3 regions of the Allobosea sp. ANAM02 genome follow, and region 2 is predicted to be linked to each of the others. Evidence: predicted binding sites of a transcription regulator. Region 2 holds the regulator's gene; each other region holds the start of a gene.
The links. Region 2 encodes HrcA, which represses chaperone genes, less so after heat shock. Its sites were predicted from a motif close to GTTAGCACTCNCNNNNNGNGAGTGCTAAC; they were not measured.
Positions count from the first base shown of each region.

Region 1 (6,789 bases), 1.4 Mb from region 2:
CCAAGCGCAGCCATGCGGCGGCCGGCGCGAGGCTGGCGTGCCGCCTCGAACGGATCGGGCTCGTAGCCGCCTTGCGGCTGCACGCGCTGGCCGTAGGCGTAGCCGCCCGGGCGGTTATAGACCGCGCCGCCGCGACCATAGGGCGTGGGATCGCGGCCGGTCATCAGCATCTCGATGAAACCGCCGCCATAATTGCCGCGCCCGCCTGAAGCCATCGGGTCGTTCGGCGCGGCGTAGCCGTAATTCTGGCGATAGCCCTGCGCGAGGGCCGGGCCGGCCATCGCCAAGGCCCCGGCAAGGGCAAAAAACGGGAGGGCAATCTTTCGACGCATGACGCGGGTACTCTCGACATCGACTGCCGGAAGCCTGCGGCGCGCCCTGAAAGGAATGGTGAATCGTTGACTCTCAGGCGCGGAAACCGGCCTCAACCTGGGCAATTCGCGGAATTAACCTTAGCGAGCGGTCAAGCGACAGGGTAAAGGAAGCCTTGCTGGCGCGGCCTTGCCGCTTCACCGGCGCGCGGAGCGCCAGGCGAGCCAGCGCAGCTTCAGGCCGGTGCGCCAGCGGCCGACATCGCAGGCCAGGATCACCGCCGCATAGACCATGCCGCCGAGCCCGATCTGGAGCGGCAGTTCCAGCGGCACCGGCAGCGCGCCCCGCAGCGGCCAGATCGCGAGCCCCATCGCGAGGCCGGCGGCCAGAACGCAGGCGATCTCGCGCAATGGCGGGAGAACCGGCAATGCGCGCAGCGCGACCACCGCCATGACCAGAAGCGCCGTCAGGTAGGCGGCGCTTTGCGCGATCGAGACCATCGCCGGCGCAAGCATTCCCGGCAGCGCGAAGATGAGGGCGAGATTGACGGCGAGCCCGATCAGGGATGCAAGGATCGCGACGAGCGTGCGCTTCGCCAACAGAAAGACGGGCGCGAGTCCGGCCTGAAACAGCGCGATCGCCGCGAAACCCGGCAGCAGCAGCGCCATATGGCCGGCGAAATGGCCGCGGAAGCTCGCAGGGACGAAAAGCCGCTCGAAGGCGGGCAGGATCAGCCAGAAGCCGAGCGCGACGGGCAGCACGCAGGCGACAACGACGACCATGTTGCGGGCGATGCGCTTCTGCGCGGCGACGCGCCCGCGCGTTTCGTCGAGGCGAATGACCTCGCGCAGCAGCACGATCTCCAGCATCGTGGCCAGCACGGGGAAGAGCCGCAGGCCGATATCCGAGGCCAGCGAGAAATAGCCGGCCTCGGCGAAACCGTGGCTTTCGGCCAGGATGGCGCGATTCAACAACGGGATCGCGGCATAGACCGCGTTGCCCGCGACCAGCGGCAGAGCGTAGCGGGCGAAATTGCGCATCAGGTCCGTGCGGAACGGGCCGGATGCCGGCCGGGCATCGGTCAGCCGGCCGCGGTTGGCGAGAACCGCCGCGACCACGCTCAGCACGCCGCCGAGCAGGACGATCACGGGATCGCGGGTCCACCAGGCGCCACCGACCATCAACAGCAGGGCCGCGACGCTGCGGACGAGAACGAGCCGGGCATAGGCCGCGTCGAGGAAGCGGGCGCGGGCGATGGCCGCGTGATAGTCGAACCAGCCGGCGGCGACGCCGCCCGCGACCGAAACGATCAGCAGCGCCGCCGGCAGCCCGGTATCGACACCCGCCAGCATAGCCGCCGCCAGAAGGGCTGAGAGCGACAGGCCGACCCCGGCGAAGAGCAGATCGAGCGTCGCCCGGACGCCGGGATCGCTCTCCCGGCTCTGGAGCGAATAGAAGCGGACGACGGAGAGCTTCAGCCAGTCGAGCAGGGCCGTGTTGACGAGCACGACGGTCGCCGCGCCGATGGCATAGAGCCCGAAGGCCTCCGGCCCGAGGAACAGGGCGACGAGCAGCCCGAGCACGAAGTTCAGCCCGGCATTGACGATGAAAGGCAGAAGAACGGTCATCGTGCCTTCATCCCGTTCCGGTCTTCACGCTGCCACGGCCGGTCGCCGGGTCGGGGTCGCATCCGCTTTTCTTCAATGCGGACCGATCTCCGCTTGGCTCGGCAGTGCTCTACCGGAACAGGTCACCCGTCTTGGGATTGACCTGCCGGTGATGGGCTTTCGATGGCTTCGCCAACCCGCCTTGCTTTCGTCCACCGCGCCGGGTCGCGCCGACGAAGAAGATGGCAACGGCGCTCGCGATGATCAGCAGCATCGCCATCAACGCCATCAGGTTCACCCATCCTGCCGACATCTCGCTCCCAGCCTCCGCTCCGCTGTCGCTTCAGTAGCCCAGCCACGCCGTGATGAGAACAGCGGCGGCGAACAAGGCGATGAACACGGCGCCGAACAGCTTGAAGTCACGGTCGTCATGGCTGGAGACCATCCTGTCATAGGCTTCATCGCCCATGGCCTTGCGGGCCAGCCGCTCCCGCAGCAGGCGTCTCGCCTCGTTAGGCTCGTGCTGCATCTGCTTGTCGTATCCGGGCATGGCTCCTCCGTGGCGCGATCCGGACTTCGGGCGGGCTTCCGGCCGAGGCCAGCATCACGGATCACGGGCGCGCCGTCACCCCGGGGAGCCCGGTTTCTTCGCCGGAAAGACCATGCAGGTCTCGGTGCCATGGGCGAGCAGCTTGCCGCGCGCATCGACCAGCCTGCCTTCCGTCGTGATGACCGCGTTGCCACGATGGATCAACTTGCCCTCGCAGCGGACCAGGCCGCTGTCGGGCATGACCGGACGGACATAGTTCAGCTTCATCTCCAGCGTGGTGTAGCCCTCGCCCGGCTTCAGCGTTGCATGAGCGGCGCAGGCCATGGCGGAATCGAGGATGGTCGCGGTCCAGCCGCCATGGATCGTGCCGAGCGGGTTGAAGAAACGCGCCGAGGGCCGGCCGACGAATACGACCCGGCCCTCATCGGCCTCGGCCAGCTCGAAATCCATCGCATCGGCGAAGGGCGGCGCCGGATTGGTGCCGGCAATGATCCCGCGCAGGAAACTCAAGCCATCGCCCGCGACCAGTTCCTCGCGAGACACCACCCCCACCCTGCGCATCGTATCAATCCCCATTCGTGTATCTGCACGATAAGAAGGAAGCCGCGAGCGCGTCAATCCGGGAGAGGAGGCGAACCTTCCAGCGGTTATCCCGGACGTAGCGAAGTGGAGATGCGAGATCCATTCCGGAGCCTTTTCCGATTGAAGCTCCGGAATGGATCCCGGGCCTCTCTGCGGTCGCTCGGGATAACCGCTGAAAGGCTCGAACTCGACGTCAGAACCCGACCTCAGCGCTCGCCGCGCGCCGCCCGGCGCAGCGCCTTGAGACCGTCGCGGGTCTCGCGCCAGCGCTCCTCGCCGAAGCCGCCCTCGATCTTGTCCTGCGCCTCCCGCCAATACGGGATCGCGGCCTCGATCGCGGCCCTGCCCTTCTCGGTCACCGCATAGATCGAGGCGCGGCCACGGCACTCGACCGGCTCGACCATGCCCTCGGCAGCGAGAAGCTGGAGGTTGCGCGTGAGCGAGGTCCGTTCCAGCGCAAAGCGTTCGGCCAACTCCGTGACCGATTTCCATTGCCCGGTCGAGAGCGCCGAGAGCAGCACGAACTGCGTGATCTTGAGACCGCTCGGGCGCATCGCCTCGTCATAGGCCCGCGTCACGGCGCGTGCGGTCATGCGGACGTGCAGCGCGACGCAGGAGCGGGCGATGGCGTCGAGGCGCGGGTCGGGCGAGGGCGTCGTCATTCCGCCATGTTAGCGTGTTCAAGCGCTGCTGCCAGCAGGCTCGAAGCGACCTGCGACACCGCATCCGCCGCCGTTCACTTTATCGCCGGGTGCTTTCTTGACTCTCCGCGACCCCGCGCCTATCTCCGCTGGCATCTGTTAGCACTCTCACTTGGTGACTGCTAACAGCCTCCCCCGGGCGCCCTCCAGCGGCACCCGAAACGAATATGACCGAGAGGAAGACAGAACCATGAAGTTCCGTCCGTTGCATGACCGCGTCGTGGTCCGCCGCCTTGACAGCGAAGAGAAGACCAAGGGCGGCATCATCATCCCCGAGACCGCCAAGGAAAAGCCCCAGGAGGGCGAGGTCATCGCCGTCGGTTCCGGCGCGCGTGACGATGCCGGCAAGCTCGTCGCCCTCGATGTCAAGAAGGGCGACCGCGTCCTGTTCGGCAAGTGGTCGGGCACCGAGGTCAAGATCGACGGTCAGGACCTCCTGATCATGAAGGAATCCGACATCATGGGCGTCGTCGGCTGATAGCCGCCTGACCACTTTCTCAACTTTTCAAATTCAGTCCAAGGAGTAGCTCTCATGGCTGCCAAAGACGTCAAATTCGGCACGGAAGCCCGCGACAAGATGCTGCGCGGCGTGGATGTCCTCGCCAATGCCGTGAAGGTCACGCTGGGTCCGAAGGGCCGCAACGTCGTGATCGAGAAGTCGTTCGGCGCTCCGCGCATCACCAAGGACGGCGTCACCGTCGCCAAGGAGATCGAGCTTTCCGACAAGTTCGAGAACATGGGCGCCCAGATGGTCCGCGAAGTCGCTTCGCGCCAGAACGACCATGCCGGCGACGGCACCACCACCGCCACCGTTCTCGCCCAGGCGATCGTCCGTGAAGGCGCCAAGTCGGTTGCGGCCGGCATGAACCCGATGGACCTGAAGCGCGGCATCGACCTCGCGGTCGAGGCGATCGTTTCGGACCTCAAGAAGAACTCGAAGAAGGTCACCTCGAACGCGGAAGTCGCGCAGGTCGGCACCATCTCGGCCAACGGCGACGTGTCGGTCGGCGAGATGATCTCGAAGGCCATGCAGAAGGTCGGCAACGAGGGTGTCATCACCGTCGAGGAAGCCAAGACCGCCGAGACCGAACTCGACGTCGTCGAGGGCATGCAGTTCGACCGCGGCTACCTGTCGCCGTACTTCATCACCAACTCCGAGAAGATGGTCGCCGAGCTCGACGACCCCTACATCCTCGTCTTCGAGAAGAAGCTGTCCTCGCTCCAGGCGATGCTGCCGATCCTCGAGGCCGTCGTGCAGACCGGCAAGCCGCTGCTCATCATCGCCGAGGACGTCGAGGGCGAGGCCCTGGCCACGCTCGTCGTCAACAAGCTCCGTGGCGGCCTGAAGGTCGCGGCCGTCAAGGCTCCGGGCTTCGGTGATCGCCGCAAGGCCATGCTCGAGGACATCTCGATCCTGACCGCCGGCCAGATGATCTCGGAAGACCTCGGCATCAAGCTCGAGACCGTGACGCTCAACATGCTCGGCCGCGCCAAGCGCGTGCGCATCGAGAAGGAGAACACCACGATCATCGACGGCGCCGGCAAGAAGAAGGACATCGAGGCTCGCGTCGGCCAGATCAAGGCCCAGATCGAGGAGACCTCCTCCGACTACGACCGTGAGAAGCTCCAGGAGCGTCTGGCCAAGCTCGCCGGCGGCGTCGCGGTCATCCGCGTCGGCGGCGCGACCGAGGTCGAGGTCAAGGAGAAGAAGGACCGCGTCGACGATGCCCTGAACGCCACCCGCGCTGCTGTGGAAGAAGGCATCCTCCCCGGCGGCGGCGTTGCGCTCCTGCGCGCACTGTCCTCGGTCAAGTCGATCAAGACCCAGAATGACGACCAGAAGACCGGTGTCGAGATCGTCCGCAAGGCGATCACCGCTCCGGCCCGCCAGATCGTCGAGAACGCCGGCGATGACGGCGCGGTCGTGGTCGGCAAGCTGCTGGAGTCGAAGGACTACACCTACGGCTACAACGCCCAGACCGGCGAGTACGGCGATCTGGTCAAGGCCGGCATCATCGACCCGACCAAGGTCGTCCGCACGGCGATCCAGGACGCGGCTTCGATCGCGGGCCTGCTGATCACCACCGAGGCGATGGTCGCCGACCTGCCGAAGAAGGAAGCCCCGATGCCCCCGATGGGCGGCGGCGGCATGGGCGGCATGGACTTCTGAGGAAATCCAGCTTCTCGAAAACACTCAAGGAAGGCCCGGCGCAAGCCGGGCCTTTTTTGTTTCGATCGCGCCATGCGTTCACGGCACCCCGCTGGGCCGCCTCTGCCATGCCGCCGCCATGTCTTCTCGCCTATAAAAGCGGCAAGCGCGCCGCTTTCTGGCGCGCCAAACGGCAATCATCGGGAGAGGCTCATGACGACCTCCAAACTCCTCACCGGCGTCGCTTTCGCCGCGACGCTGCTCGCCGCCCAGGCCGCGCAGGCCGACATCACCATCGGCCTCGTCGCGCCGCTGACCGGCCCCGTCGCCGCCTATGGCGACCAGGTCAAGAACGGCGCGCAGACCGCCGTCGACGTGATCAACAAGAATGGCGGCGTGCTCGGCGAGAAGCTCGTGCTGAAGCTCGCCGACGATGCCGGCGATCCCAAGCAGGGCGTCTCCTCCGCCAACCTGCTGGTCGGCGACAAGGTCAAGTTCGTGGTGGGGCCGGTGACCTCCGGCGTCGCCATGGCGGTCTCGGACGTGTTCTCCGAGAGCGGCGTGCTGATGGTGACGCCGACCGCGACCTCGCCGGCGCTGACGACGCGCGGCCTGACCAATGTCTTCCGCACCTGCGGCCGCGACGACCAGCAGGCGGACATCGCCGCGGCTTACGTCCTGAAGAACCTCAAGGACAAGAAGATCGCGATCGTCCACGACAAGGGCACCTACGGCAAGGGCCTGGCCGACGCCTTCCAGAAGGGCATCAATGCCGGCGGGATGAAGGAAGTCGCGGCGCTGACCGTCAATCCCGGCGACAAGGATCTCTCGGCCGTCGTCACGCGCCTGAAGGCGGCCAATGTCGAGGTGATCTATTTCGGCGGCTAT
Region 1 covers NZ_AP022848.1:3,709,971-3,716,759, forward strand. The annotation lists gene OCUBac02_RS17775 (L,D-transpeptidase) at 1-332, opposite strand, end outside; gene OCUBac02_RS17780 (lipopolysaccharide biosynthesis protein) at 510-1,940, opposite strand; gene OCUBac02_RS17785 (hypothetical protein) at 2,050-2,208, opposite strand; gene OCUBac02_RS17790 (hypothetical protein) at 2,263-2,469, opposite strand; gene OCUBac02_RS17795 (PaaI family thioesterase) at 2,545-3,030, opposite strand; gene OCUBac02_RS17800 (MarR family winged helix-turn-helix transcriptional regulator) at 3,258-3,713, opposite strand; gene groES (co-chaperone GroES) at 3,943-4,230, shown strand; gene groL (chaperonin GroEL) at 4,285-5,922, shown strand; gene OCUBac02_RS17815 (branched-chain amino acid ABC transporter substrate-binding protein) at 6,115-6,789, shown strand, end outside.
Region 1: the regulator HrcA is predicted to act here: its motif matches at 3,851-3,879, upstream of groES (co-chaperone GroES).

Region 2 (6,789 bases):
AGACGCAATATTCCTCGACATTGGTCTTCTCGACGCCCTTGAAGCGGATGCCGATATCGCGCGCCAGCACCTCTTCGTTGTAAAAGGGGCTCTCCGGGTTGACGGACAGACGGTCGGGAAGCTGCTCGGACATGAGTGTCGCACCTGAATTGCGGAAAGGAATGCCTTGCCCGCTCGATAACCGCTTCCGCCGACAAAGCCAACTTTCCCGGGAAACACGCGTCATTCCGCTTCAAGCCTTGAATGACAGCCGGTGAAGAACGGCTGACTCTCACGCCGCCAGATCGGCCACCAGCGCATCGAGCAGCAGGGCGCCATCGGGCGTCGCCGCGAGCCGGCCGCCCGCGCGCTCCATCAGCAGCTTCTGCTCGATCAGGCTGGCGACGCGCCTGGCATCGAGCGGGCGCCCGGCCAGCGCCTTGAACACCTGCGGGTCGATGCCCTCGACGAGCCGAAGCCCCATCAGCAGGTACTCGTCGCCCTGCGCTTCATCGCTGAGGCGCTCGTCCTCGACCAGCGCATGGCCCTCGGCTTCCACCCGCTCCAGCCAGATTTCCGGCCGCTTCTCGGTGGAATGCGCCATGCGGCCTTCGCTCGTCACCAATCGGCCATGGGCGCCCGGCCCGATGCCGGCATATTCGCCATAGTGCCAGTAGACGAGGTTGTGCCGGCATTCCGCGCCCGGCCGGGCATGGTTGGAGATTTCGTAGACCGGCATGCCGTGCCGGGCCGTGATCTCCTGCGTGATCTCGTAGAGCGCGGCGCCGGCCTCGTGATCGGGAATGGCGAGCTTGCCGGCGCGGAACAGGCGCTCGAAGGCCGTGCCGGGCTCGATCGTGAGCTGGTAGAGCGAGAGATGCTCGGCCGCATGGCTGATCGCCAGCTCCAGCTCGGCGCGCCAGAGCGCGGGCGTCTGCAAGGGCGAGCGGGCATAGATCAGGTCGAAGGAATAGCGCTCGAAATATTGCCGCGCGATCGCAACCGCCGCGAGCGCCTCCTCGGCCGAATGCATCCGGCCGAGCGCCTTGAGATCGGCATCGTTCAGCGCCTGCACGCCGAGCGAGACGCGGTTGACGCCGGCCGCGCGGAAATCGCGGAAGCGCCCGGCCTCGACGCTGGTCGGATTGGCCTCCAGCGAGACCTCGCAGTTCGGATCGACCGCCCAGTGCTCGCCGATCGCATCGAGGATTGCGCCGACGGTCTTCCCCTCCATCAGCGAGGGCGTGCCGCCGCCGAAGAAGATCGAGGAGACCGTGCGGCCGGGCACCAGCGCGGCGCGATGCGCAATCTCGCGGCGGAAGGCGGCGATATAGCGCTGCTGGTCCGGCGGCTGCAGCCGGACATGGCTGTTGAAGTCGCAATAGGGGCATTTGGCCAGGCAGAACGGCCAATGCACATAGACGGCGAAGCCCGCATCCGCGGTCGGATGCAGGATCGAAGGCCGCGCGACGAGTGCGGCCGGGGCGCTCACGCCGGCTTCCTCAGGCAGGCGGCGGCGAGCTCATGGAAGGCGCGCGCACGATGCGACAGGCCGGGCGAGCCATCGGCCGGAATGCCGTGCTTCTCCTCAGCCGTCATCTCGCCGAAGGTCTTGCCGTGTCCATCGGGCAGGAAGATCGGATCATAGCCGAAGCCGCCGAGGCCGCGCGCCTGCTCGGTCACGGTGCCGAAGACACGGCCCTCGAACAGCTCCTGATGCCCGTCCGGCCAGGCGATCACCAGCGCCGAGACGAAATGCGCCTTGCGCTTCTCGGGCGCGATGGCGCCGCGCTTGGCGAGCTCCATCTGCACGCGCCCGATCGCCGGGGCGAAATCCTTGCCTGGTCCGGCCCAGTTGGCCGAGAACAGGCCCGGCGCGCCGTCCAATGCATCGATGCAGATGCCGGAATCGTCGGCAAGTGCCGGTAGCCCGCTGGCGGTCGCGGCGGCGACCGCTTTGATCGCCGCGTTCTCCGAGAACATGTAGCCGTCCTCTACGGGCTCGGGCAGGCCGAGCTCGCCTGCCGAGACGAGAGCGATGCCATAGGGCGCCAGCAAGTCGCGCATCTCGCGCAGCTTGCCCTGGTTATGGGTCGCGATCACTACCTTGCCGGTAAGGAGGCGATGTTCAGCCATGGCAGTTTCGGTCCGTCTCAAACGTTCACGGTCATCCCGTGTGACCGGAGGGAGACCCGGGATTCATGCTGGAACGGTTCAGGAATGGATCCCGGATCGGCGCCGCTGACGCGGCTTATCCGGGATAACGCGCGAGAATGAAACCGCGCCAGCATCAAATTAGCCCACCGCCGCCTTCTGCAGCGTGACGAGCTGGGCGACGCCGCCCTTGGCGAGCTTCAGCAGCGACAGAAGCTCTTCCTCGGAGAAGGGGGCGCCTTCGGCCGTGCCCTGCACCTCGACGATGCCGCCCGAGCCGGTGATGACGAAATTGGCGTCGGTCTGCGCACCGGAATCCTCGACATAGTCGAGATCGATCACCGGGTTGCCGGCGACGATGCCGCAGGAGATCGCGGCGACATGGTCCTTCAGCGGGTTCGTGCCCTTGAGCAGGCCGCGCCCCTCCATCCATTTCAGCGCATCGTGCAGCGCGACCCAGGCGCCGGTGATCGAGGCCGTGCGGGTGCCGCCATCGGCCTGGAGCACGTCGCAATCGACGACGATCTGGCGCTCGCCGATCGCGGTAAGGTCGACCACGGCGCGCAGCGAGCGGCCGATCAGGCGCTGGATTTCCTGCGTGCGGCCGGACGGCTTGCCGGAGGTGACCTCGCGGCGCGTGCGCTCATGCGTGGCGCGCGGCAGCATCGAATATTCGGCGGTGACCCAGCCCTTGCCGGTGCCGCGCAGCCACGGCGGCCCCTTTTCCTCGACGGTCGCGGCGCAGAGCACCTTGGTCTCGCCGAACGTGACCATGCAGGAGCCCTCGGCATAGCGCACCACGCCGCGTTCGAGCGTGACCTTGCGCATCTCGTCGGCGGCGCGTTTGGAGGGTCGCATGAAAATGTCCTGTCTTGCGGGGAAGTGGCGGCTTGTAGGCGTTTGCGCCGCGCGCGGCAAGGCGCCGGACGGGAGTGCCCCTTGATCCCTGCGCTTCGCATGACGACAATAGGACGAGAACGACGGTTCGCCTGAAAAAGGTTCATGAGCGCCCATACGCCCCGCCCCGAGACGATGAGCAGCCTGGTCGAGACCGACCAGCGCTCGCGCGAGATCTTTCGCCAGATCGTCGACGGCTATCTGACGACCGGCGAGCCGGTCGGCTCGCGCAACATCGCCCGCCTGCTGCCGATGGCGCTTTCGCCGGCAACGGTGCGCAACGTCATGACCGATCTCGAAATGGCCGGGCTGATCTATGCGCCGCACACGTCCGCCGGGCGCCTTCCCACCGAGCGGGGCCTGCGCTTCTTCGTCGATGCGATGATGGAGGTCGGCAATCTCACCACCGAGGAGCGCTCCCGCATCGAGGCGCAGATCCGGGTCGCCGCCAGCAACCGCAATCTCGACCAGACCCTGACGGAAGCCTCGGCCCTGCTGTCGGGCCTGTCGCGCGGCGCCGGCGTCGTCGTCACCACCAAGGCCGATGTCCGGCTGAAGCATATCGAGTTCGTCCGGCTCGATCCCGCGCGAGCGCTCGTCGTGCTCGTCTCGCAGGACGGCACGGTCGAGAACCGCCTGCTGGCCCTGCCGCCCGGCCTGCCGGCCTCGGCCCTGAGCGAAGCCGCTAATTTCCTCAATGCCCGCATCCTCGGCAAGACGCTGGCCGAGCTGCGCGGCGAGATCGGCGGCCAACGCGCCCAGATGGAGCGCGAGCTCGACGCGCTGACGGCCCGCCTGGTCGAAAGCGGCATCGCGACCCAGGCCGGCCCAGGCAGCGACCGCCATCTCATCGTGCGCGGCCAGGCCAATCTGCTCGACGACCTGCGGGCGCAGGAGGATCTTGAGCGCATCCGCATGCTCTTCGGCGATCTCGAGACGCAGACCGACGTCATCGACCTGCTGACGCGGGCCGAGCAGGGCGACGGCGTGCGCATCTTCATCGGCTCGGAGAACAAGCTGTTCTCGATGTCCGGTTCCTCGATGGTCGCAGCCCCTTTCCGCGACGCCGAGCAGCGCATCGTCGGCGTCGTCGGCATCATCGGCCCGACGCGGCTGAACTATGCCCGCATCGTCCCCATGGTCGACTATACCGCCAAGGTCGTCGGCAGCCTGCTGGACGGCAGCCGCTGACGCGCTATCGCGGCGAGGATATGTGCGCCGTGCCGGGCCGGCCCGGAATCCATCATCGAAGCGCCGCAGCCTTCGATGGATCCGGATCGGTGCCGTTCAAGGCCTGTCCGAGATGACGATAGCGAGCGGCTGCGTCAGCCCTTGCCCAGCCTTGCGCCCGTCTTCGGGTCGAAGACATGGATCTTGTCGGGATCGACGGTGATCCAGAGCCGGCCTTCCTGGGCCGCGACCTCCCCGGTCGCCGCCTGCATCACGAAGGGATGGCCCGAGAGCTTGCCGTGGAAGAGCTGGGTCGCGCCGAGTTCCTCGATGAACTCGACATCGAAGGGCAGCGAGCCCGCCTGCCCCTCCGAAGCTATCTCGACATCCTCCGGACGCAGGCCGACCTCGACCGGTGCCTGCGCCGCCAGATCCTCTCTGAGGTCGCGCACCTCGATGATCGTGTCGCCGAGCGCGACGATGCCGGAACCGTCGACCGCGCCGGGCAGGATATTCATCGGCGGCGAGCCGATGAAGGTCGCGACGAACTTGCTCGCCGGCTTGCGATAGACCTCGGCCGGCAGGCCGATCTGCTCGACCTGGCCGGCATTCATCACCACCAGCTTGTCGGAGAGCGTCATCGCCTCGACCTGATCATGGGTGACGTAGATCGCGGTGACGCCGAGCGCGCGCTGCAGCTTCTTGATCTCGACGCGCATCTGGACGCGGAGTTTCGCGTCGAGGTTCGAGAGCGGCTCGTCGAAGAGGAAGACCTGCGGCTTGCGCACGATGGCGCGGCCCATGGCGACGCGCTGGCGCTGGCCGCCGGAGAGCTGGCGCGGCCGGCGCTCCAGGAAGGGTTCGATCGCGAGGATGCGCGCGGCTTCCTTCACGCGCTTGTCGATCTCGTCCTTCGGCGTGCCGCGGTTGCGCAGGCCATAGGCCATGTTGTCGTAGATGTTCATATGCGGATAGAGCGCATAGTTCTGGAACACCATGGCGATGTCGCGGTCGGCCGGCTCGACCTGGTTGACGACGCGCTCGCCGATCGCGACCTCGCCGGAGGAGATCGTCTCCAGCCCGGCGACCATGCGCAGGAGCGTTGACTTGCCACAGCCGGAGGGGCCGACGAGGACGCAGAAGCCGCCATCGGGGATGTCGAAGGAGACGCCTTTCACGGCTTCGACACCGCCGGCATAGACCTTCTTGACGTTGCTGAGAGTGACCTGGGCCATTCGCGGATTACTTCTCGGTTTCGACCAGGCCCTTCACGAAGAGCCTCTGCATGGCGATGACGACGAAGACGGGCGGCAGCATCGCCAGCATGGCGGTGGCCATGGCGAGCTGCCATTCCGTCAAAGCGTCGGCGGTGACGATCATCTTCTTGATGGCGATGACGATGGTCTGCATCGAGTCCTTCGTCGTCACCAGGAGCGGCCAGAGATACTGGTTCCAGCCATAGATGAACTGGATGACGAAGAGCGCGGCGATCGTCGTCATCGAGAGCGGGATCAGCGTGTCCTTGAAGAACTTGAACGGGCCGGCGCCGTCGATCTTGGACGCTTCGAGCAGTTCGTCGGGGATCGTCATGAAGAACTGCCGGAAGAGCAGCGTACCCGTCGCCGAGGCGATGAGCGGGATGGCGAGGCCCTGATAGGTGTCGAGCATGTTGAGATCGGAGACGATCTTGAAGGTCGGGAAGATGCGGACCTCGACCGGGAGCATCAGCGTGACGAAGATGATCCAGAACGCCGCCATGCGGAACGGGAAGCGGTAATAGACCACCGCATAGGCCGAGAGCACGGAGATGAAGATCTTCCCGAGCGCGATCGTGATCGCCATGATGAAGGAATTCACCATCATCCCGATCACCGGCTCGCGCGTCGTGCCCGAGGTGCCGACGAAGAGGATGCGATTGTAGTTCTCCAGGAAGTACGGGCCGGGATAGAGCGGCATCTGGCCGTTGATCACGGTCGCGGCGTCCCAGGTCGAGGCGACGAAGGTCAGCCAGACCGGGAAGGCGACGATCAAGACGCCGATCGTCAGGATGATATAGGCGATCAGGTCGCCCATGCGGCGGTCCTCGACCATCAGGCGGCCCTCCCCATCTCGCGCAGCAATCCGGCCAGCGCATCGGCGCAGGCATCGAGGCAGGCCTGGCCCTTGGCAGCCGTGGCCCGGCGGGCATCGCCGACCACGCCGGTCTCGGTCATCTCGCGGAAGGAGCGATGGCGCGAGACGACCTGCCGGCGCGGCGCGCGATCCAGCGCGCCGTACGCTTCCGGAAGGCGCGGCTCGCGCACGGAGCCCGGCGCCAGCACCATCATCATCGAGGTCTCGACCTCGCAGGCATGCTGGACGCCCTTCTGGTCTTCCAGAAGGGGCCCAAGCGCCGTCTCGGCCAGCATGAAATAGGTGGTCGCCGCGACATGCAGGTTCGTCTCGCGGGCGAAATCGGGCAGGAAGGCGGTGAGCGCGGCGATATTGCCGCCATGGCCGTTGACGATCAGCACGCGATGGAAGCCGTGACGCTCGATGCTCTTCAGGAAGGAGAGCAGCACGGCGCGATAAGTCGGGATGTCGAAGGTG
Region 2 covers NZ_AP022848.1:145,829-152,617, forward strand. The annotation lists gene OCUBac02_RS00710 (DUF3297 family protein) at 1-133, opposite strand, end outside; gene hemW (radical SAM family heme chaperone HemW) at 272-1,471, opposite strand; gene rdgB (RdgB/HAM1 family non-canonical purine NTP pyrophosphatase) at 1,468-2,115, opposite strand; gene rph (ribonuclease PH) at 2,275-2,991, opposite strand; gene hrcA (heat-inducible transcriptional repressor HrcA) at 3,136-4,221, shown strand; gene OCUBac02_RS00735 (sn-glycerol-3-phosphate import ATP-binding protein UgpC) at 4,356-5,435, opposite strand; gene ugpE (sn-glycerol-3-phosphate ABC transporter permease UgpE) at 5,443-6,291, opposite strand; gene OCUBac02_RS00745 (creatininase family protein) at 6,291-6,789, opposite strand, start outside.

Region 3 (6,789 bases), 1.4 Mb from region 2:
GGCGTTGCGCCGTCAAGCAGCGGGATGAGACCGAGATCGGCCGCACCTTGGGTCACGGATTTGAACGGCTTGCCTTCGAAATCCGGGGCTGCCGATGCCCAGAAGCTGTCGATCGGATCCGACAGCAACAGCACCTCGATGCCGCGCGCCCGAAAACCTTCGAGCTGCGGGGAGTTGGCGATCCGGGAGGCATCGTCGCCGGCGATGTAGTAGATCGCGGTCTGGTTGTCCTTGAGCGCGCCGACATAGTCCTTGAGGCTACGCCACCCTTCGCCGGAGGCCGTGGTCCGGAAGCGAGCGAGGCCGAGCAGTTGCTCCCGGCGCGCGAAATCCTCGTACAGTCCTTCCTTGATGACGACGCCGAAATTGTCCCAGATCAGTCGGAAGGTGTCCGGATCCTGTTCGGCCAGTTTCGCAAAATCGGCCAGGATACGATTGGTGACCCCCTTCTTGATCGCCCCGAGCATTGGGCTGTCCTGGATCATCTCGCGAGAGACGTTGAGCGGCAGGTCGGCGGTGTCGACGATGCCGCGAACGAAGCGCAGGTAGCGCGGAAGGAGTTCGGCTTCGTCCGTAATGAAGACGCGCTTCACATAAAGCTTGATCCGGCCCTTCCGATCGGCGTCGAAGAGATCGAACGGACGCGCTCCCGGGACGAAGGCGAGCGCGGTATATTCGTGCAGGCCTTCGGCGCGAAAATGGATCGTGGCCGCCGGCTCGTCATATTGTCCCGCAACGCTGCGGTAGAAATCGGCGTATTCGTCCTTCGTGATCTCGCTTTTCGGCCTGGTCCAAAGCGCGGCTCCCTCGGAGAGGGCGACTGCATCGGCGCCCGGCTCCGTGATCAGCGAGATCGGGACCGGTACATGGCCGGACTGTTCCTTGACGATGCGCTCCAGCGTCCAGCGCTCGGCATAGGGCTTGGCCTCCTCAATCAGGTGAAGCGTCACGCGCGTCCCGCGGGACGGAGCCTCGTCCAGCGCCGCAGGCGCCACGGTGAACTCGCCCTTGCCGTCCGAAGACCAGATCCAAGCTTCGGCGCTGCTGGCACGGCGGCTGACAACCTCGACCTTCTCGGCCACCATGAAGGCGGAATAGAAGCCAACGCCGAACTGGCCGATGAGCTGGGCGCCGTCCTTGCCATCGGCCGTCGCGACCCGCTCCATGAAGCTGCGCGTGCCGGAGCGGGCGATCGTGCCGAGAGCCTCTATCATATCGTCATGACTCATGCCGATGCCGTTGTCGGCAATAGTCAGCTTGCCGCCCTCCGGATCGGCCGAGATGGTGATCGCGAGCTTCGGGTCGTCGCCCAGAAGCTCGGGCTTGGCGATCGCTTCGTAGCGCAGCTTCTCGCACGCGTCGGCTGCGTTCGAGATCAGCTCGCGCAGGAAAACGTCCCTGTCCGAGTAAACTGAATGCACCATCATGTGGAGCAGGCGGGAGACGTCGGCTTCGAAGCTGCGATGCTCGGGCGTGGCGGTCGTGGTCATTCGGCTTTCTCGAATAGATTGGCAGCGGGGAGACGCTGACAGAGAGCGATATCGCGCGGGACCGCGGCGAGCCAGCCTGTTTGCTGACGGCCGGGGACTATAGAGAGCCACGCTCACCCGCTCCCGGACGTTTGTCGGTTGGATAGCGTCCTGATTAGAGCAAGTATGGCGTTCAACCGCGCGGTCGCGAACTCACCGGCGCCGGGCAACTGAGCCTCGATGTGAGCGGCGACAGTCTGCCACGTTGCCGATCCATCCCGCGTCATGACCGCCAGGAGATTATCCTTGAGGCCATATGTTGCGCTCTCGGCGTTGGTGATGAGGGCCTTGCAGCGGTCGGACGGTGAGATGTCCTTAGGTTCCTGTGTGCCGTCGGTCATGTCGGTCTGACGCGATTGAGAGAATGCAGGGGCTTTCACGGAGCCTTTCGCCTAGGCCTTCTCGCGAAACCGGTCGATCGCACGCTGTGCGAGATCATCCTCGTCGAGCGCCAGCGGAACCAGCGAAGCCACGATATAGGCGAGGTTGTTTCGCTCCAGCTCGTCGGATTCAGCCGGAAGCGACGGCTTGAGTTCCGCCCATGCCTTTTCAAGAGCAGCTTCGGCACGGGCCAGATCGATGGGATCGGTCAATGATGAAAAGGGCATAGCCTTCCCCTCGGCATAGCTTGTGCGGCTGGGATCCTGAGAGGGGGCGCCGCGGAAGCTGCGGCGCCCCCGATGCTCAATAGTCCATTCCGCCGGCGGGCATGGCCGGGGCCGGGTCTTTCTTCGGCGCCTCGGCGATCATCGCCTCGGTGGTGATCAGCAGGCCCGCGACCGACGCCGCGTCCTGGATTGCCGTGCGCACGACCTTGGTCGGGTCGATGATGCCGGCCTTGACCAGATCGCCGTACTCGCCGGTCTGGGCATCATAGCCCCAGGCGTAATCGGAAGACTCCAGCAGCTTGCCGACCACGACCGCGCCATCGCCGCCGGCATTCTCGACGATCTGGCGGGCCGGGGCCGTGATCGCCTTGCGGACGATCTCGATGCCAGTACGCTGCTCATCATTGCCGGGCACGAGCCCTTCGAGCGCGTTGACCGCGCGCAGCAGGGCGACGCCGCCGCCCGGCAGGATGCCCTCCTCGACCGCAGCGCGGGTGGCGTTGAGGGCATCGTCAACGCGGTCCTTCTTCTCCTTGACCTCGACCTCCGTCGCCCCACCGACGCGGATCACCGCGACGCCGCCGGCGAGCTTGGCCAGGCGTTCCTGCAGCTTCTCACGGTCGTAGTCCGAGGAGGTTTCCTCGATCTGCGCCTTGATCTGTGCGACCCGGGCGTCGATCTCGGCCTTCGCGCCAGCGCCATCGACGATGGTGGTGTTCTCCTTCTCGATGCGGACCTTCTTGGCGCGGCCGAGCATGTCGAGCGTGACGGTCTCCAGCTTGATGCCGAGATCCTCGCTGATCGCGGTCCCTCCGGTCAGGATTGCGATATCCTCCAGCATCGCCTTGCGGCGGTCGCCGAAGCCCGGAGCCTTGACGGCGGCGATCTTGAGGCCGCCGCGGAGCTTGTTGACGACGAGGGTGGCGAGAGCCTCGCCCTCGACATCCTCCGCCACGACCAGCAGCGGCTTGCCGGTCTGGACGACCGCTTCCAGCAGCGGCAGCATCGTCTGGAGACCCGAAAGCTTCTTCTCGTGGATCAGGATGTAGGGGTCTTCGAGCTCCGCAACCATCTTCTCGGTGTTGGTCACGAAATAGGGCGAGAGATAGCCGCGATCGAACTGCATGCCTTCGACGACGTCGAGCTCGGTCTCGGCCGTCTTGGCTTCCTCGACGGTGATGACGCCCTCGTTGCCGACCTTCTTCATCGCCTCGGCGATCATCTCGCCGATCGTCCGGTCGCCATTGGCGGAGATGGTGCCGACCTGCGCGACCTCCTCCGAACCGGTGATGGTCTTCGAATGCTCGCCGAGCGACTTCGTCACCGCTTCGACTGCGAGATCGATGCCGCGCTTGAGATCCATCGGATTGATGCCGGCAGCCACTGCCTTGGCGCCCTCGCGGACGATCGCCTGGGCGAGCACGGTCGCGGTCGTGGTGCCGTCGCCGGCGGCATCATTCTGCTTCGACGCCACCTCGCGAACCATCTGGGCGCCCATGTTCTCGAACTTGTCGGAAAGTTCGATCTCCTTGGCGACGGTGACGCCGTCCTTGGTGATGCGCGGAGCGCCGAACGACTTCTCGATCACGACGTTGCGGCCCTTCGGACCCAGCGTGACCTTCACGGCGTTGGCAAGCGTGTCGACGCCGCGCAGCATCCGCTCGCGCGCGTCCTGCGAAAACTTCACGTCCTTCGCAGCCATGATTCCTCACTCCTTCAGACTTGAGGTTTCAGGTTGAAGATATGGATGAGGCCCCGTCAGGCGGCCTTCTTGAGGGCAGCCGTCGTCTCGACGACGCCCATGATGTCGGATTCCTTCATGATCAGGAGATCCTGGCCATCGATCTTGACCTCGGTGCCGCTCCATTTGCCGAAGAGCACGCGGTCGCCGACCTTTACGTCCGGCGGCACGAGCTTGCCGGTCTCGTCGCGCGCGCCGGCGCCGACGGCGACGACCTCGCCCTCCTGCGGCTTTTCCTTGGCGGTGTCAGGAATGATGATCCCGCCCTTGGTCTTCTCCTCGGCGTCGATGCGCTTCACGACGACGCGGTCATGCAGTGGCCGAAACTTCATGAGTTCCTCCAGTTTCCATGTCGGTCACATGTCAAAGCGGGCCGGCCCTGCGCGGGGTTCGCGGCGACGTTCCGCGCGCCCCTGAGGCGCCGTGCCCGCGCGATGATTTGGGTTGCCCGATTTTTGCCTTCAAGAGGCCGGCAGCACTTTTTTTGATCGAGTGCTAACAGGCTGAAAAGGCGGCACAACCGCAACCTTTCAGCTTGCCAGGGCGTTGAAAATCCGCTGCCATCGGCACAGTGAACTAGGGAGCTGAAAGGAATGGCTTCAACGGACATCGCCCGCCAGATCGCCGGCTACGGATTGACCACTGCCGGCATCCTCTACCGCCTGCCCGACCACCCTTCGATCCTCCAGGAATATGTCTGGCAGGACTACGACCTCGCCCCGCGCTTCCCCGAGCTCAACAAGTTCCTCGCCTTCTGGCAGGCCAAGCTCGACGGCAAGCTGTTTCGCATCACCGTGGCCCACAAGGACCTGATCGGCCCGGCTGACCTCTGCGCGGTCAGCGGCGAGTTCCGGCTCCAGTGACGTCGATGCTTCGGAGGGCTTGATCCGAGGAAAACATATCCCAAATCATCGCAGCCGCCGACAGCGACAGCGCGCTCGACGCGGCGATCAACCAAACCGGATCCATGTTGCTTCCAGGAGGATATGGCTATGGCAACGTTGGCAATCGCTCCCCGCCAAGGGAGGACTGCATGATGACATCAGACGACTTCGAGAGGCCGGTCGTGATCCTCACCGGGCTCGGGCATCCGGCGGCGATCGCGTCCGCAATGGAGGCCTACATGTTCCTGGCCGACTGGCCGGAGAGCAGGCGCGATCCGGTCCACGGTTTTGCGCTGAAAGCCTGCCTGGCGGCGATCCGCGGCGAGATAGAGCCAGACACGGCGCGCGGCCTGTTCGCGTCATGGGCCGAAAAGCATGATCTCCTTGCGCCCGACGTTGCTGCGTTCGCCAGCAGCCGCAAGGAGGGCTCGCGCGGTCACGCCTGACCTAAAGCCCGGCGCCGCGCCAGCGGCGCCGGGCGTCTTTGAGACGAAGGTGCCATTCAAAGGATATGAATGTTCCGGAGCGAGAAAGTGCCGTTGTTTCGCTTGCCTCGCATCCGCCTGGAGGTCAGCAAATGCGAGAAGAGATTCGTGCGGGCGCTCGCACAGAACTCTCCGAGCGGGAGCGGTCGAGCTGCCACGGCCCTCGGATGGGCCTGTGATGCCACGGCCCTCGGATGGGCCTGTGATGCGCGAACGTTATTGAGAGGGGGAGCGATCTGGTGGCTGGTCTCGCCCCCGGGGAAGCGATAAACCGGCCTGCCACCTGAAAAGTGCGGCAGCAAAGCTATTTGATAACGACGGCTACAGTGATATCGAGGAATCGGAGGTCGATGCTGTGTGCCATCGCAACGGATCTGTGGTCAGGAGCTGGGTCGCAATTTTCGCGGCCTATCTGCTCGTGGTCCAGACTCTGTTCGCAGGTTTCGCCGCGGGCACTTATGCGAATGCGATGTCTCTTGATAGGACGCTCGCGCTGACGCACTGCGCCCCCAGCGGGGACGTCCAAGCCGGAAGCGACCATGACAAGTCGCAGAACCATGCCGGCATGAGCTGCTGCACCGCCGGCTGCCCGATGCTCGTCGGCGCCGATCCGGTCCAGCCCCAATTCCAGCTCCTGGTTCAACGACCGGTCGATCAGGTCGCTTTTGTTCGCCGGCTCGACCGGCCCGTCGGATTCTTGTCCGACCATCCTCCCGGCAGTCCGCGCGCACCGCCCGTCCTCGCCTGAGCCGCCGTCCGGCGCCATGGCGTCCGCGACGGCTGTCTTCAGCCTGCCGCCGGTCGTCCTGAGGGCATTCTGACCCGATCCGACACCGTGCCGGTGCGGAATCCGGTGTAATGCCATCTCATCCCTTGGTTCGCCTAGCGGGCTGCTTCGCGACCGGCGCGCTCGCAGCCGCTGTCGCACTCATCGGCCTCGATCAGGCCGCCCCGCTCGCCTTCCCGCTGAAGGTCGCCTGGCTCTGGCTCGGCGGCAACGGCGCTGTCGCGCTTGGCTTCGCACTGCCGGCGATCGCGCGCTTCTGAAATCTCGTCGCAAGGCCGTGGGCACGTGCCTGCGCGCGACTGCATCGAAAACAGGACAGGACATGCCTACCGCCTTCACACGACCGCTCTCGGTCTCCTTGTTCGCGCTCCTCGCCGGCTTCGGTGCCCCGGCACTGGCTCAGCCGACGCAGATCGCGCTTCCTGAGATCAACGTCCAGGGCGGGGGCTCGCTCACCGTTCCGACGATCGACGGCGCCCGGGAGATTATCCAGAGGACGCCCGGAGCCGTGGCGGTGGTGCCGGGGAGTGCCTTCAAGGATTCGCCCGCTTCCACCATCAAGGACATCGTCGACTATGTGCCCGGCGTCTTCGCACAGCCCAAATGGGGTGATGACACGCGGCTATCGATCCGTGGCTCGGGGCTCTCGCGCAATTTCCACCTGCGCGGCACCCAACTGCTGATGGACGGGATCATCCCGCTCAACACGGCCGATGGTTACGGCGATTTTCAGGAGATCGAACCGAGCTTCTATC
Region 3 covers NZ_AP022848.1:1,583,510-1,590,298, forward strand. The annotation lists gene htpG (molecular chaperone HtpG) at 1-1,490, opposite strand, end outside; gene OCUBac02_RS07590 (hypothetical protein) at 1,922-2,122, opposite strand; gene groL (chaperonin GroEL) at 2,214-3,839, opposite strand; gene groES (co-chaperone GroES) at 3,896-4,210, opposite strand; gene OCUBac02_RS07605 (usg protein) at 4,472-4,741, shown strand; gene OCUBac02_RS07610 (DUF982 domain-containing protein) at 4,915-5,208, shown strand; gene OCUBac02_RS07615 (hypothetical protein) at 5,552-5,956, opposite strand; gene OCUBac02_RS07620 (hypothetical protein) at 6,106-6,294, shown strand; gene OCUBac02_RS07625 (Plug domain-containing protein) at 6,357-6,789, shown strand, end outside.
Region 3: the regulator HrcA is predicted to act here: its motif matches at 4,350-4,378, upstream of groES (co-chaperone GroES).